Regions from separate parts of the Tardiphaga sp. GW821-FHT12E02 genome, predicted to be linked through region 1. Evidence: predicted binding sites of a transcription regulator. Region 1 holds the regulator's gene; the other holds the start of a gene.
What was found. The regulator LexA, encoded in region 1, represses DNA repair genes until DNA is damaged. The targets are predictions, from matches to a motif close to TGTTCNNNNTGTGTTCNG.
Positions count from the first base shown of each region.

Region 2: a site for LexA is predicted at 2,494-2,511, ahead of uvrA (excinuclease ABC subunit UvrA). Genes of this name have one in related genera too.

Region 1 is NZ_JBXAQK010000001.1:3,397,863-3,405,414, reverse strand. It holds gene AC1RQ5_RS16105 (molybdopterin molybdotransferase MoeA) at 1-145, shown strand, start outside; gene AC1RQ5_RS16100 (Orn/Lys/Arg family decarboxylase) at 285-2,660, shown strand; gene AC1RQ5_RS16095 (GNAT family N-acetyltransferase) at 2,657-3,235, shown strand; gene lexA (transcriptional repressor LexA) at 3,591-4,301, shown strand; gene AC1RQ5_RS16085 (ComEC/Rec2 family competence protein) at 4,308-6,575, opposite strand; gene AC1RQ5_RS16080 (glutamine--tRNA ligase/YqeY domain fusion protein) at 6,781-7,552, opposite strand, start outside.
Region 2 is NZ_JBXAQK010000001.1:3,813,556-3,821,107, reverse strand. It holds gene uvrA (excinuclease ABC subunit UvrA) at 1-2,408, opposite strand, end outside; gene AC1RQ5_RS18090 (outer membrane protein) at 2,638-3,357, opposite strand; gene AC1RQ5_RS18085 (single-stranded DNA-binding protein) at 3,814-4,317, shown strand; gene AC1RQ5_RS18080 (endonuclease/exonuclease/phosphatase family protein) at 4,334-5,182, opposite strand; gene AC1RQ5_RS18075 (carbohydrate ABC transporter permease) at 5,184-5,993, opposite strand; gene AC1RQ5_RS18070 (carbohydrate ABC transporter permease) at 5,990-6,910, opposite strand; gene AC1RQ5_RS18065 (ABC transporter substrate-binding protein) at 7,126-7,552, opposite strand, start outside.

The DNA of each region.
Region 1 (7,552 bases):
CAAACTGGTGGCGACGCCGGTGACGAAGCAGGACTCCTCGCTGCTCGGCAATCTTGCCGTGGCTGAAGGCCTGCTGGTGCGCCCGCCAAACGCCCCGCCCGCCAAGGCCGGCGATCCCTGCCGGATCATTCGCCTTCCGACTTAGCGGAATACCGCGAACCGACACGTTCCTCAGGCGTTGTCCGCCGGGGCATAGCCCATCATAAATTCCGCCGGCCCTCGGTCACCAAGTTGTCACGTAACGCGGCGACAGAGAGCGCAGACAACAGATTCGGTGCCCGTTCATGGACTATTTCAAGCGCTTCAACTTCCTCTTCGCCATGCCGACCTTCGACGCCGATGACCTGGAAGGCGTCCGCCTCAACCAGATCGTCGAGGAAATCGAGAAATCCGGCTTCGAAGTGGTCAAGGCGCGCAAACTGGAAGACGCGGCGATTGCCGTGCAGACCGATGCCGCCATCGGCTGCATGGTGGTGGATTGGGGCAAGAAGGGCCTTGAAGGCAAGACCGCAGCCCTGATCAACCTGATGCGTCGTCGCGGCCTCGATTTCCCGATCATGCTGCTGATCCGCCGCCAGCGCTTCGAAGACATTCCGGTCGAGGTGCTCGATTTCATCGACGGCTACATCTTCCTGTCGGAAGAAACCCCGCCCTTCATCGCCAAGAACCTGGTCAGCCGCCTCAAGCAATATGCCGAGACGCTGAAGACGCCGTTCTTCGGCGCCCTCGTCGACTATGCCGAGGAAGGCAACCAGCTCTGGACCTGCCCCGGTCACAATGGCGGCGTGTTCTACAGCCGCTCGCCGATCGGCCGCGTGTTCATGGAGCATCTCGGCGAAGCCGTGTTCCGCGACGACCTCGACAATTCCGTGCTCGATCTCGGCGACCTCCTCACCCACGAAGGCCCGGCGCTGCAGGCGCAGAAAGAGGCCGCCAAGATTTTTGGCGCAGAGAAGACCTATTTCGTGCTCAACGGCACCTCGACCTCCAACAAGGTCGCGCTGTCGGCGCTTGTGACCGACGGCGATCTCGTGCTGTTCGACCGCAACAACCACAAGGCGGCGCTGCATGGCGCGCTGATGATCTCCGGCGGCACGCCGATCTATGTGCCGACCGAGCGCAATCCATGGGGCCTGATCGGCCCGATGAACTGGGACGCCTTCAGCGAGGAAGCGCTGCGCGAGCGCATCCGCACCAATCCGATGGTCACCGATCCCGACGCCTGGAAGCGCGAGCGTCCGTTCCGCGTCGCTGTCATCGAACAATGCACTTATGACGGCACCATCTATAGCGCCGAGATGATCATCAAGCGGATCGGACATCTCTGCGAGTACATCCTGTTCGACGAGGCGTGGGCGGGCTTCATGAAATTCCACCCGCTCTATGCCGGCCGCTTCGCCATGGGCCTGAAGGACCTCGGCCCGGAGTCGCCCGGCATCATCGCCACGCAATCGACCCACAAGCAGCTCGCCTCGTTCTCGCAGGCGTCGCAGATCCACATGAAGGATCGCCACATCCGCGGCCAGAAGCGCCGTGTCGAGCATCGCCGCTTCAACGAAAGCTTCATGCAACACGCCTCAACGTCGCCGTTCTATCCGCTGTTCGCATCGCTCGATGTGGGCGCGCAGATGATGAAGGGCCGCTCGGGCGAAGTGCTGTGGGACGACACGATCCGTCTCGGCATCGAGCTGCGCAAGAAAATGCGCGCAGTGCGCCGCGAATTCGAGGAAAAGGAAAGCCGGCCCGAGCGCCGCTGGTTCTTCGAGCCCTTCGTGCCGGTGCGTGTGGAGATTCCCGACGTCGCGCAGTCCGGCGCGGTTCACAGCGTGCCGTGGGAAAGCATCAGCACCGATCAGCTCGCCACCAATCCCGCCTTCTGGCAGCTCTCGCCGGATGCCAAGTGGCACGGTTTCCAGAATATGGAAGCCGGCTTCGCGATGACCGACCCGAACAAGCTCACAGTGCTGACGCCGGGCTTCGATCGCACCACCGGTGACTATGCCGAGCACGGCATTCCGGCGCCGGTGGTTGCGCAATATCTGCGCGAAAACCAGATTGTGCCCGAGAAGAACGACCTGAATTCGCTGCTGTTCCTGCTCACCCCCGGCGTCGAGGCGAGCAAGGCTGGCACGCTAGTCTCTGGCCTCGTGGCCTTCAAGCGCTTCCACGATGACAACGCCCTGCTCGAGGACGTCATCCCCGAATTCGCGCGCCGCCGCCCGGCCCGCTATGCCGGCGTGCGCCTGCGCGATCTGTGCGGCGAAATGCACCGCTTCTATCGCAATGCCGATGTCAGCGGCCTGCAGGCCAGGCAGTTCATGGACCAGCACCTGCCGGAGATCGCCATGTCGCCCCATGACGCCGCGCGCCTCTTGGTCCGCAACGACGTCGACTATCTGCCGATCGACGAGATCTCCGGCCGCATCGCCACCACGCCCTTCGTTGTCTATCCGCCGGGCATCGCGACCATCGTGCCAGGCGAGCGCCTCACGGCGCGCGCGCAGCCCATGATCGATTATCTCAAGATGTTCGAAACCTGCTTCAACACCTTCCCGGGCTTCGACGTCGAAATCCAGGGCATCTATCGCAAGGTGGATGCCTCGGGCCGCATCCGGCTCTACACCTACGTGGTCTCCGAAGAGCGGGATCCCCGCAAGTGAGTTCGCAAGAGGCGACCGACACCCCGATCATCGTCCGGCCATCACGCGACAGCGATGTCGATGCGATGCTCTCGATCTATCGCCGCCACATCCGCCAAGGCGTAGAGGAAGGCGTCAGCGATGCCGATGCGATGCAGCCCGACGATCTGCGCGATCGTCGCAAGAACCTGAAGAACAAACGCTTCCCGCACATCGTTGCAACGCGCGGCGGCGAAGTCGTCGGCTATGCCTATGTGGTCCAGTTCCGCAAGCGACCAGCCTATCGCTATGCCGTGAAACACTCGATCTATGTGCATCACGAGCACACCGGCAAAGGCGTCGGCGGCCGGTTGCTGCGCGAACTGATCGATGTCTGCGCCGCCGCCGGTTTCCGCCAGATCATCGGCTATATCGACGCCGACAATGCCCCCTCGCTCGGCCTGCACGATCATTTCGGCTTTGCGCGGGTCGGCGTGTTGGCGGGCGTCGCCTACCGTTCCGGCCGCTGGGCCGACACGGTCATGGTGCAGCGATCCCTGGCGGCCGGCGTGACCACTCCGCCACCGCCGATGGCGCTGTCCGAGCGGATTCTGTGATCTTGTAGGATGGGTAGAGCGCAGCGAAACCCATCGGCGGAGCCCGCCGCATCGACGGAATGATGGGTTTCACGCCGGCGCTTCGCGCACGCGCTCGGCCCATCCTACGGTCCGCGTTTTCTGGTCAGCAACGCATCCTTGAGGCGAAATTAGCCATTGCGGAACATGTACGGAACAGATAGTGTTCGTTCATGATTTGTTTCGAGATTCTGCGGCTTAGTGAAATCGAGAGTGCCCAAACTCGTGACTGCCCTCGACCGACGGTCTGATTGATCGCCGATAACGAGGTCCTGAAACACACGCGGCGGCCTGACAATCGTTGCTTGAAGGCCTTGCCAACTAAGGATGGCTTCAGATGCTCACGCGCAAACAATATGAACTGCTCCGCTTCATCGACCAGCGGCTGAAGGAAGCCGGTGTGCCGCCCTCCTTCGACGAAATGAAGGATGCACTGGACCTACGCTCCAAGTCCGGCATCCACCGCCTGATCACGGCGCTGGAAGAACGCGGTTTCATTCGGCGCCTGCCGAACCGCGCCCGCGCGATCGAAGTCATCAAGTTGCCCGAACTCACCACCGCAGCCCCCACCGGCCGCCGTGGTTTCACGCCAAGCGTGATCGAAGGCAATCTCGGCAAGAGCCGCTCTGCTCCGGCACCGGTTGCCAGTGAGGATGACGGCGGCCGCACCATCTCGGTGCCCGTCATGGGCCGGATCGCAGCCGGCACGCCCATCGAGGCGCTGCAGACCCGCAGCCACTCCATCAGCGTGCCGCAGGACATGCTCGGCAATGGCGAACATTACGCCCTCGAGGTGCGCGGCGATTCCATGCAGGACGCCGGCATCCTCGATGGCGACATGGCGCTGATCCAGAAATCCGACAGTGCCGACACCGGCGACATCGTGGTCGCGCTGATCGACGACGAGGAAGCCACCCTGAAGCGCTTCCGCCGCCGCGGCGCCTCGATCGCGCTGGAGCCGGCGAATACGGCCTATGAAGTCCGCATCCTGCCGCCGAACCGCGTCCGCATCCAGGGCAAGCTCACCGGTCTCTATCGCCGCTACTGAGCGCTTTTAGTGATCGTCCGGCTGGAGATCCGTCTCCGTCGGCGTTGCATCGACCGGTCCCTGGCGTGCGCGTTGGCCGGTCGATATTGCAGTTTCTGCGACATCATCAGGTGCCCGTGCCCAAGGGCGCTGCAGACCGCGCGCGCGTGATGCCTCCACGACAAAGCCGTTCCCGACGCGCCGCAGGCCTGTGGCTCCCTGACTTTGCAGTGCCTCGCGATCGATCACCATCGCCCGGCAATCGGCCGGCGGCTGCCTCATCGTCACGATGACCGCCGTGCGCTCGCAGTCCTCACTGAACGCTTCGGGCTGCAGTGTGAGGGCAATCAGGGCGCCATCGTTGAGCGCTGCCACGCAGCCTGAGGGATCGCACGACACGCTGTCGCCGAGCGACTGATCCGTGGGCAGCCGCGCATCAGCATCCGCGGCCAGCCATTCCTTCACGAGAAACGCATCCTTGCCGCTGCGCATCACCTGCAGCCGCCCATCGCGGCCGCGCACGGCCACGCTATGACCGTCGCCGGCAATGAGGATGTCAGGCTGTTTGCTGGCCGCCGCCCAGGCCATAGCAACCGCGAGAGCAATGACCCCGGCATAACGCAACGGCGTGCGCAGCAAGGCGAGCAGTACGATCCCAAAACTGGCGGCAATCAGCGGCCCCGTCCCGAAGGCGGGCACACGGCCGATCGCACCGGGCAACCCGGCCACCCATTTGGACACGACAATCATCCATTGCAGGCCGATCTCCATGACGTGCCAGAACACGCTGTCGAAGCCGAACGGAATGGCGACAAGCCCGAGCAGCCCTGCCGGCATCACCAGCGCCGACACCACCGGCATCGCCAACAGATTGGCGATGATGCCATAGGGCGTGACGCGGTGAAAATGATAGGCCGCGTAGGGCATCGTCGCGAGACCGGCGACCAGCGACGCCAAGAGCAACAACGCCAGTTCACGCCCACCCCACAGAACAATCCGCGCCGTCGTCGAGCTTTCCGATGTCGCAAACAGACCCGGCATGCCGATCTGCACGAGCGCCACAAGCCCCAGCGTCGCCGCGAACGACATCTGAAAACTCGGATGCACCAGCGCCTCCGGCGTTACGATCAGCACGATGAGAGCCGCGATTGCCAGCGTGCGAAAGGTGATGGCGCGGCGATCGACCATGATGGCGATCAGCACCACCGCCGTCATGATGAAAGATCTTTGCGTCGCGACCTCGGCGCCGGATAGCAGCAGATAAAACAGTGCGGCAAGCAGCGCCGCCACGGCCGCCACTTTCTTGATCGGAAACGTGACCGTCAGCACAGGCACCAGCGCCAGCAGCGCGCGGACGACGAAGAACACGACGCCGGCTACGACAGCCATGTGATAGCCGGAAATCGACAGCACATGCCCGAGGCCCGAGATGAACATGGCGTCGTTGACATCAGCCGAAATCGCGTCGCGCCGTCCGGTCAGCAGCGCCGTCGCGATTGCGCGGTTATCGCCCGAGAGCGAAGCGCGGATGCGCGCGTCGATGGCGTCCCGCATCCCCTGCATCGTGGCAGCATATTGCAGGTGGTGCGATGGCGGCGTCGGCGGATCGACCTTCCGGATTGCGCCGGTGACAAAGCCGGACGCGCCGATGCCCTGGAAATACAGATCACGCGCGAAATCGTAGCCACCGGGTCGCAACGGCGCGAGCGGCGGCTGCAGCCGCGCCTTGAGTTCGACAAAGCTGCCGACCGCAGGCGCCGTCCCCTTTTTCACCGACAGCCGCACGCGTGTCAGCCGGACGGCATCGCGCTGCGTTTCCATCGTCGCCACGCGCAAGACGAAACGATCGCTGCGCTCACGCTCCTCGTGGGTCTCGACGAAGCCGGTCAGTGCAACGCCGAACAGCGGTGTCGCCAACACCTCATGGGCGATGCGTGTGCTCTTCCATGTCACCGTGGCAAAGCCAGCAGCAATAGCAGCCGCGAAAAGCATACAGGGAAAGGCAGGCGACCGTCTGAGCAGCACGGCCACGATGGCAAGAATACCCGCTGTTGCAGCAGCCGCCCAAGCGACGGGCTCACGCTCGGCCGCAAAATACAGTGCGATGCCGGCACCGAAGGCCACAGGGACCCATGGCAGCAGACGGCCGGGGCCGGCTTCCGCCTGCGCCCAGGCACGCAGCCCATCGAACGACAACGTCCAGGAGTGATTGGACGGGCGGGCGCCAGCCGCCGCCGATGGCGGCCAAGTCACCGCCCTCGCCTGATTGCGCTGCCGTCCCCCGCTTTGCGCCATGAGCCGCCCGCCACGCTTGCCCGCCCGAATGCTATCGGAAGGGCAGCGTGCGGCTAGCGGAACGGATGGGGAATGATGAAACTAATCTCGAAACCGTAGGATGGGTTGAGCGCAGCGAAAACCCATCATTCCGTCGTTGCGGCAAGCTCGGCCGATGGGTTGTCGCTCCGGCGCTTACGCACCTTTGCTCAACCCATCCGACAAGTTACGCCAGCTTGGCGTAACTATCGCGCAGGCCGACGGTGCGGTTAAACACCGGCTTGCCGGGCGCAAAGTCCTTGTCACGGCAAAAATAGCCCTGCCGTTCAAACTGGATTGCGCCGTCAAAAGTGTCACTCGCCAGCGACGGTTCCAGCATCGCGCCGGTCAAGACTTCCAGCGAATTCGGATTGATCTGCGATGCAAAATTCGCAGCTTCCGGCGTTGGCGTCGCAAACAGCTGCTCATAGACGCGCACTTCGGCCTGCACGGCATGCTGCGCGCTGACCCAATGGATCGTCGCCTTCACCTTGCGTCCGTCCGGCGCATTGCCGCCGCGGGTTTCGGGATCATAGGTGCAGCGCAGCTCCACCACCTCGCCCTTGTCGTTCTTCACGACATCCTTGCAGGTGATGAAATAGCCGTAGCGCAGCCGCACCTCGCGGCCCGGCGCCATGCGGAAGAACTTTTTCGGCGGCTCCTCCATAAAATCCTCGTGCTCGATATAGAGCTCGCGGCTGAACGGGATCTGGCGGCTGCCGAGCGAGGCGTCATCGGGATGATTGACGGCGTCGAGTTGCTCGACCTGTCCTTCCGGATAATTCTCGATGACGACCTTCAACGGCCGCAGCACCGCCATGCGACGCTGCGCCGTGCGGTTCAGCGTCTCGCGCACGGCGAAATCGAACATCGACAGGTCAACCGTGGAATTCGCCTTGGCGACCCCGATGCGCTTGACGAATTCGCGCAGCGCTTCGGCGGGAATGCCGCGGCGCTGC
Region 2 (7,552 bases), 420 kb from region 1:
CAGGTATCGCAGGTGACATAGACGTCGGGCAGAAAGTGCATCTCGATCTTGATGACGCCGTCGCCCTGGCAGGCCTCGCAGCGACCGCCCTTGACGTTGAAGGAGAAGCGGCCGGCTTCATAGCCGCGTGCTTTCGACTCCGGCAGGCCGGCGAACCATTCGCGGATCGGCGTAAAGGCGCCGGTATAGGTCGCGGGATTGGAGCGTGGGGTGCGGCCGATCGGCGACTGGTCGATCTCGATGATCTTGTCGATATGCTCGAGACCCTCGATGCGGTCGTGCGGTGCCGCGCCTTCGCTGGCGCCGTTCAGTTTTCGCGCGATCGCCTTGTAGAGCGTGTCGATCAGCAGCGTGGACTTGCCGCCACCGGAGACGCCGGTGATGGCGGTGAACAGGCCGAGCGGGAGTTCGGCCGAGACGTTCTTCAGATTGTTGCCGCGGGCATTGATGACCTTGATGGTGCGGCGGTGGTTCGGCGGCCGTCGCTCGGGCACCGGCACCGACATCTCGCCGGTGAGATATTTGCCGGTGAGCGATTTCGGATTCTTCATCACCTCGACAGGCGTGCCTTGCGCCACGATATTGCCGCCATGGGTGCCGGCGCCGGGGCCGACGTCGACGACATAGTCGGCGGCGATGACCGCGTCCTCGTCATGCTCCACCACGATCACGGTGTTGCCGAGATCGCGCAGCCGCCGCAGCGTGTCGAGCAGGCGCGCATTGTCACGCTGGTGCAGGCCGATGGACGGCTCGTCCAGCACATAGAGCACGCCGGTGAGGCCGGAGCCGATCTGCGAGGCGAGGCGGATGCGCTGGCTCTCGCCGCCGGACAGCGTGCCGGAAGAGCGGGCGAGGGTGAGATAGTTGAGGCCGACATCGAGCAGGAACGACAGCCGCTCGCGGATCTCCTTGAGGATGCGGACGGCGATCTCGTTCTGCTGCTTGTTGAGCAGTTTTGGCACGGTCTCGAACCAGTCGCCGGCCTTGCGCACCGACATTTCCGAGATATTGCCGATATGCATGCCGCCGATCTTCACCGACAGCGCTTCCGGCTTCAGGCGATAGCCGTTGCAGGCATCGCAGGGCACGTCGGAAAAATATTTGCCGAGTTCTTCGCGCGCCCATTCGCTTTCGGTTTCGCGAAACCGGCGATCGATATTGGTGACGACGCCTTCGAACGGTTTTTTGGTGTCATAGGCCCGGACGCCGTCCTCATAGGAGAACTTGATCTCGTCGTCGCCCGAGCCATGCAGCAGGACATTCTGCGTTTTCTTCGGCAGGTCCTTCCACTTGGTGTCGAGCGCGAACTTGTAGTGCTTGCCGAGCGCGGTGAGCGTTTGCAGATAATAAGGCGATGACGACTTCGCCCATGGCGCGATGGCGCCCTTGCGCAGCGTCAGCTCCTTGTCGGGAATGACGAGATCGGCATCGATGGTCTGTTCGACGCCGAGGCCGCCGCATTTCGGACAGGCGCCATAGGGATTGTTGAACGAGAACAGCCGCGGCTCGATCTCGGGGATGGTGAAGCCGGACACCGGACATGCAAACTTTTCCGAGAACAGGATGCGCTCGGCGCCGGTCTTGTCGTGAATCTTTGCGATCTTCTTCTTGCTGTCCTTGGCGGACTCCTCGACGGCAGCCGCGGGCGCATCGGCGTATTCGATCACCGCAAGGCCTTCAGCGAGCTTCAGCGCGGTCTCAAAACTTTCGGCGAGGCGCTGGCCGATATCCGGCCGCACCACGATGCGATCGACGACCACATCGATGTCGTGCGGGAATTTCTTGTCGAGGGTCGGTGCTTCCGCGAGTTCGTGGAATGCGCCATCGACCTTGATGCGCTGAAAGCCCTTCTTGAGATAGTCCGCAAACTCCTTGCGATACTCGCCCTTGCGGCCGCGCACCACCGGCGCCAGCAGATACAGCCGCGTGCCTTCCGGTAGCGCCAGCACGCGGTCCACCATCATCGACACCGTCTGGCTTTCGATCGGCAGACCCGTCGCCGGCGAATAGGGAATGCCGACGCGCGCCCACAGCAGGCGCATATAGTCGTAGATTTCGGTGACGGTGCCGACGGTCGAGCGTGGATTCTTCGAGGTGGTCTTCTGTTCGATGGAGATGGCGGGTGACAGGCCGTCGATCTGGTCGACATCCGGCTTCTGCATCATTTCGAGGAACTGGCGGGCGTAAGCGGAGAGCGACTCCACATAGCGACGCTGGCCTTCGGCATAGATCGTATCGAAAGCGAGGGAGGATTTGCCAGAGCCGGACAGGCCGGTGAACACCACGAGCTTGTCGCGCGGAATCGTCAGATCGACATTCTTGAGATTGTGCTCGCGCGCGCCGCGAATGGTGATGCTGCGTGCGTTCGCGGCGGCCTGCTGCCGCTTCGCCTTGATGATCTCGTCCATCGCAATGCAATCCCCGGCACGCCGCGCGCGCCACAAGCGGGCGAATCTCCGGAGGGGCCGGGATCAACGCCGAATTGAGTGTTGCTGGAACATAGGAAGAACGGTCGTGGATTTCCAGTGCCCTGCAGCGATCTTCAAACGTTTTGTTGGGGGCGGGGTTGCGGCCACGCGCGACAAAAGAAAAAGGCCGGCATTGCTGCCGGCCTTTCGAGGTTGGTCTTCTGGAAACTCAGTACTTCGCGACGACCGGGCCACCCCAGTTGAAGCGGTAGTTCAGGCCGGCCTTGACGACGTGCTGGTCGTTCTTGGACGAGGCGCCTGCGATCAGGGCCGGAGCATTGATGGTGGTGCTGCCGAAATCGTAATACTGGTATTCGACCTTGCCCGACCAGTTCTGGGTGAACAGGTATTCGAGGCCAGCGCCGACGGTGTAGCCGCTCGACTTGGTGGTGGTGTCGAAGGCAGCCGAGAGGCCGACCGGAACGAACAGGGTTTCGGTGGCGTCCTGATAAGCCCAGCCGCCCTTCACGTAGAGCAGTGCCGGACCCCAGGTGTAACCGAGACGACCGGTGACCGAGGCCAGGCCCTTCTGGTTCAGGTTGTAGCCGTAGCCCGACGGAGCGAACACGACGGTCGTGTTGTTGTTGCCAACCCAGCTGTACTGACCTTCCACACCGATCACCCAGTTCGGAGCGAACTGGTAGTCAGCGCCAACCTGCACGCCGCCGAGGAAGCGACCGTCGGAATTGTCCGAGGTGCCGCCGAAGCCGCTATTGCCGTTGAAGGCGCCACCGACATGACCGCCGATGTAGAAGCCGGTCCAGTTATAGATCGGGGCAGCGACGTAAGCCGGAGCCTTGGTGTAGGGACGAGCGGCCAGATCGGCAGCGGAGGCGGAAGCAGCGCCGAGCACGGCGAAAGCGGCAGAGGCCAGCAAAATCTTCTTCATAGGAAACTCCCCAGTCTGCGGTTTCTGGCGAAACCAAATCCCCGGCGCGAGCGCCAAATTCATTCGATGGTCGAAATATACGCGAGTCCGCCCAAAAAGCAGTCTCTCAAAAGTCACACTCGCATACGTTGTTCGCAGCAATCTAGATTAACAAAGAGTAAGCAAAAACAGCTGGGTAGATCGGTTGCACGATGGAACTGCGTGCCAAAAGCGACCCGCCCGGCTCTCGGTCTGTGGCGGGGTACCGCCGAATTGCTGGTCGCACGACCATCTTGAGAACGTAAAGAGAACGCGTTACGATAACTCGTCGTGGATAACCCATGCGGTGGGGACGTCCCGATGGTGCGGACCGTATAGGGTCGATCTTGGCAGCGGTTGCGCGCGGCCCGGCACTATGTGGCGGGCTTTGATGGTGGCATCCGATCAGCAATTCAGATTCGAGAGTAGGAGAGTGGCATGGCGGGTAGCGTCAACAAGGTGATTTTGGTCGGAAATCTCGGCAAGGATCCCGAGGTTCGCCGCATGCAGAACGGCAATCCGGTGGTGAACCTGACGGTCGCGACCTCGGACACCTGGCGCGACAAGGGCACCGGCGAGCGCAAGGAAAAGACCGAGTGGCATCGCGTGGTGATCTTCAGCGAAGGCCTCGCCAAGGTCGCCGAGCAGTATCTGAAGAAGGGCGCCAAGGTTTACATCGAAGGCGCGCTGCAGACCCGCAAATGGACGGACCCGCAGGGTGCGGAGAAATACACGACCGAAATCGTGCTGCAGGGCTTCAACTCCACGCTGACGATGCTCGATGGCCGCAGCGGCGGTGGTTCGGGCGGCGGTGCCGGCTATGGCGGCGACGACATGGGCGACAGCTTTGGCGGTGGCCAGTCCAGCGCCCCGCCGCAGCGCCGCGTGGCCGCAGCACCCGCCGGCGGCCGCAGCGACATGGATGACGACATCCCGTTCTGAGGCTGAGCTTCAGATCTTATCGAGACAGATCATCGGCCAGTTCGATCAGGACTGGCTGATGATCCGATGCAGCGGTCTCGCTATCGACCGAGATAGCCGACACGCGAGAAGCGAGATCCTCGCTGACAAAGACAAAATCCCGGCAGTCGGGACCATCCCAGAGATCGCGGTCGTAAAGGCCGCAAGTGGGCTCATGAGCCCGATCCGGATATCGGGTCGTCCAGGCATCGCGGTAATTCAATCCCGGTCGCGATGATCCGTGGATCATCGCATGCTCGGGTTCGGACACATCGAAATTGAAATCCCCGCAGAGCAGGCTGGATGCGGTGGTACGTCCAGCTTCGAACGGATCGACCGGCTGGGAAGCAGCGCCCTTTGGGCTCGTTGACGCTTCCTGCTGCAGATCAAGAAGCCGATCGACTTGCGTCCGGCGCTGGACGCTCGAGAAGAACTCCAGATGCGTATTGACGATCCGGAGCGGGCCGAAAGCGGTTTGGACTGTCACCTCCAGCGCATGGCGCCGCATGCTGCGGTGATCGCCGGATTCAGGCCATGGCAGCAGATGGTTGGCAATCTGCAGGACGGGCAGGCGCGAGAGCGTCAGATTGCCGAATGTCCTGAGTTGTCCGCTTTCACTGCAAGCCTCGACCGCCGGCCTGTAGACAGGTCGATGATCCGGAAGCAGCGCGGCAAGTGCGGCGCTCTGATCGATACCGCCATCCAGTTCGGGAAAGCCGGACGAGACTTCCTGAAAGCAATAGACATCGGCATCGGCCAGCGCTTTCGCGGTCGATACGATCCGCGCGAGATCGACCACGCCGTCGCAGCCTTTGCCCCACTGGATATTCCAGGTCACCAGTTTCATGTCAGCGGATTCCCGCGCGCATGAAGGACTGCACGAACTGGCGCTGGAACAGCAGGAAGCCGATCAGCAACGGCGCCATGGTCATCACCGTCGCCGCATTGATGAGCGACCAATCAACGCCGGTCTCCGGCGCGCCGAACACCGCGAGCCCCACAGTCAGCGGACGGCTGCCGACAGAATTGGTGACGATCAGTGGCCACAGCAGGTTGTTCCAGTGATAGCTCACCGAGACCAGACCGAAGGCGATGTAAGTCGGACGCGCCAGCGGTACATAGATTTTCCAGAGGATCTGCAAGGGACCGGCGCCCTCGACCCGTGCGGCGTCCACCAGTTCCTGCGGCACGCTTTTAAAAGTCTGGCGCAGCAGGAAGATGCCGAAAGCGCTGGCGAGATAGGGCAGCGCGATGGCCGGAATCGTGTCGAGCAGGCCGAGCTTGCCGATGGCGCGATAATTCTCGACGATCAGCACATCCGGCATGATCATCAATTGCAGCAGCACCAGCGCGAAAGCTATGCCGCTACCCTTGAAGGTGAAGCGCGCAAAGGCATAGGCCGCGAGTGTCGAGAGCACGAGCTGTCCGACGAGGGTCATGCACACCAGCAGGATCGTGTTGATGTAATAGCGGCCGAACGGTGCCTGCTCCCAGGCGCGCGCAAAATTCTCCAGCGTCCATGGTGCCGACAGGCTGAACGAGGTCGCATAGGCGGCCGGATGCAGCGCGCTCCAGAACGCATAGACCAGCGGCGCCAACCAGAGCAGCGCCAGCAGCCAGGCGGTGATCGCCTCGAGTGGATGCGTGCGGCCCGTCATCGGTAGTGAATCCTGCGGTCGAGATAACCGAATTTCAGCAGCGCGAGCGAGCCCAGGATCGCCACCAGCACCACGGTCAATGTCGCCGCATAGGTGTGGTCCTGAAAGGTGAAGGCGACCTCATAGATGTAATAGAGCAGCAGTGACGACGCATTGCCGGGGCCGCCTTTGGTCATGATGACCAGGTGATCGACCAGCTTGAATGAATTGATGGTGGCGTTGACGGCGACAAAAAGCGTGGTCGGCATCAGCAGCGGCCAGGTGATGCGGCGGAACGTATACCAGCGGCTCGCGCCTTCGATGGCGGCGGCCTCTTCGAGGTCGGGGGACAGTTGCTGAAGTGCGGCGAGATAGAAGATCATGAAGAAGCCGGCTTCCTTCCAGATCACCATCACGATCAGGCAGCCCATCACCGTGCTCGGGCTGCCCAACCAATTCCAGGCGGGGAGTCCGAACAATCCGCGCAACTGGTCGAGCGCGCCGTAATCCGGCGTGTAGAAGAATAGCCAGATATTGGCGACCGCGATCATCGGCAGCACGGTGGGCGTGAAGAAAGCCAGTCGCAGGAAGCCGCGCCCGCGCATGTTGCGGTTGACCCACAGCGCCATCAGCAGCGCCAGCGCGATCGAGGTCGGGATCGTGCCGAGCGCGAACCAGACATTGTTGACCAACGCCTTCCAGAAAATAGCGTCGCTGGCCATCGACTCGAAGTTCTCAAGGCCAACGAAGGCTTCGGTACCGTTGCGGCGGGTGAGGAAGAAGCTGTGCCGGATGGTGGCGAGGATCGGATAATGCGTGAAGGCGGCGAGCAGCACGCCCGCCGGCAGCACCAGCAGCCACGCATTCACGGCATTCCACCACGCATGCGGTCTCGGCTTGCGTGGTGTCACGGGTGATGTGGCTGACGTTGTGGACATGAAGCTCGATTGCATCTGGCGTTTGAGCGACGGGGATCGTGTTCGGCCTGCATGGTTCGAGACGCCCGCGTCGCGGGCTCCTCACCATGAGGGTCTTCTACAGCCTCAAGCCTCACACTCCGCCCTCATCCTGAGGAGCCGCGCAGCGGCGTCTCGAAGGATGACCGCAGATCGCGGGCGAGGCCGGACGGCTTAGCGCCGTCCGGCCGATCTCCTTACTTGTAAGCGCGCAGCACGCGGTCGGCCTGCTGCTGGGCGCCGGCGAGGGCGTCCTTCGAGGACTGCGTGCCGGTCACCGCCGCCTGCACGGCGTCGTTGACGAACTTGTACATGCGGCCATTCTCATGGACCGACAGTTCAGGCACGGCGTGTTCGAGCTGGTCGCGCGCGACGGTCGCCTGCGGGAAGCCCTTGATATAGGCTTCCATCACCGGGGTCTTGTAGGCAGCCGGGGAGACGGCGACATAGCCGGTCTTGATGCTCCATTCGGCAGCGCGTTCAGGCGCGGTCATCCACTGGATGAACTTCACCGCGGCTTTCTGCTGTTCGGGCGTGGCGCTCTTGAACACATAGAAGCTGCCGCCGCCGGTCGGCGAGCCACGACGCTCCTTGGCCGGCAGCATGGCGACGCCGAAATTGAAC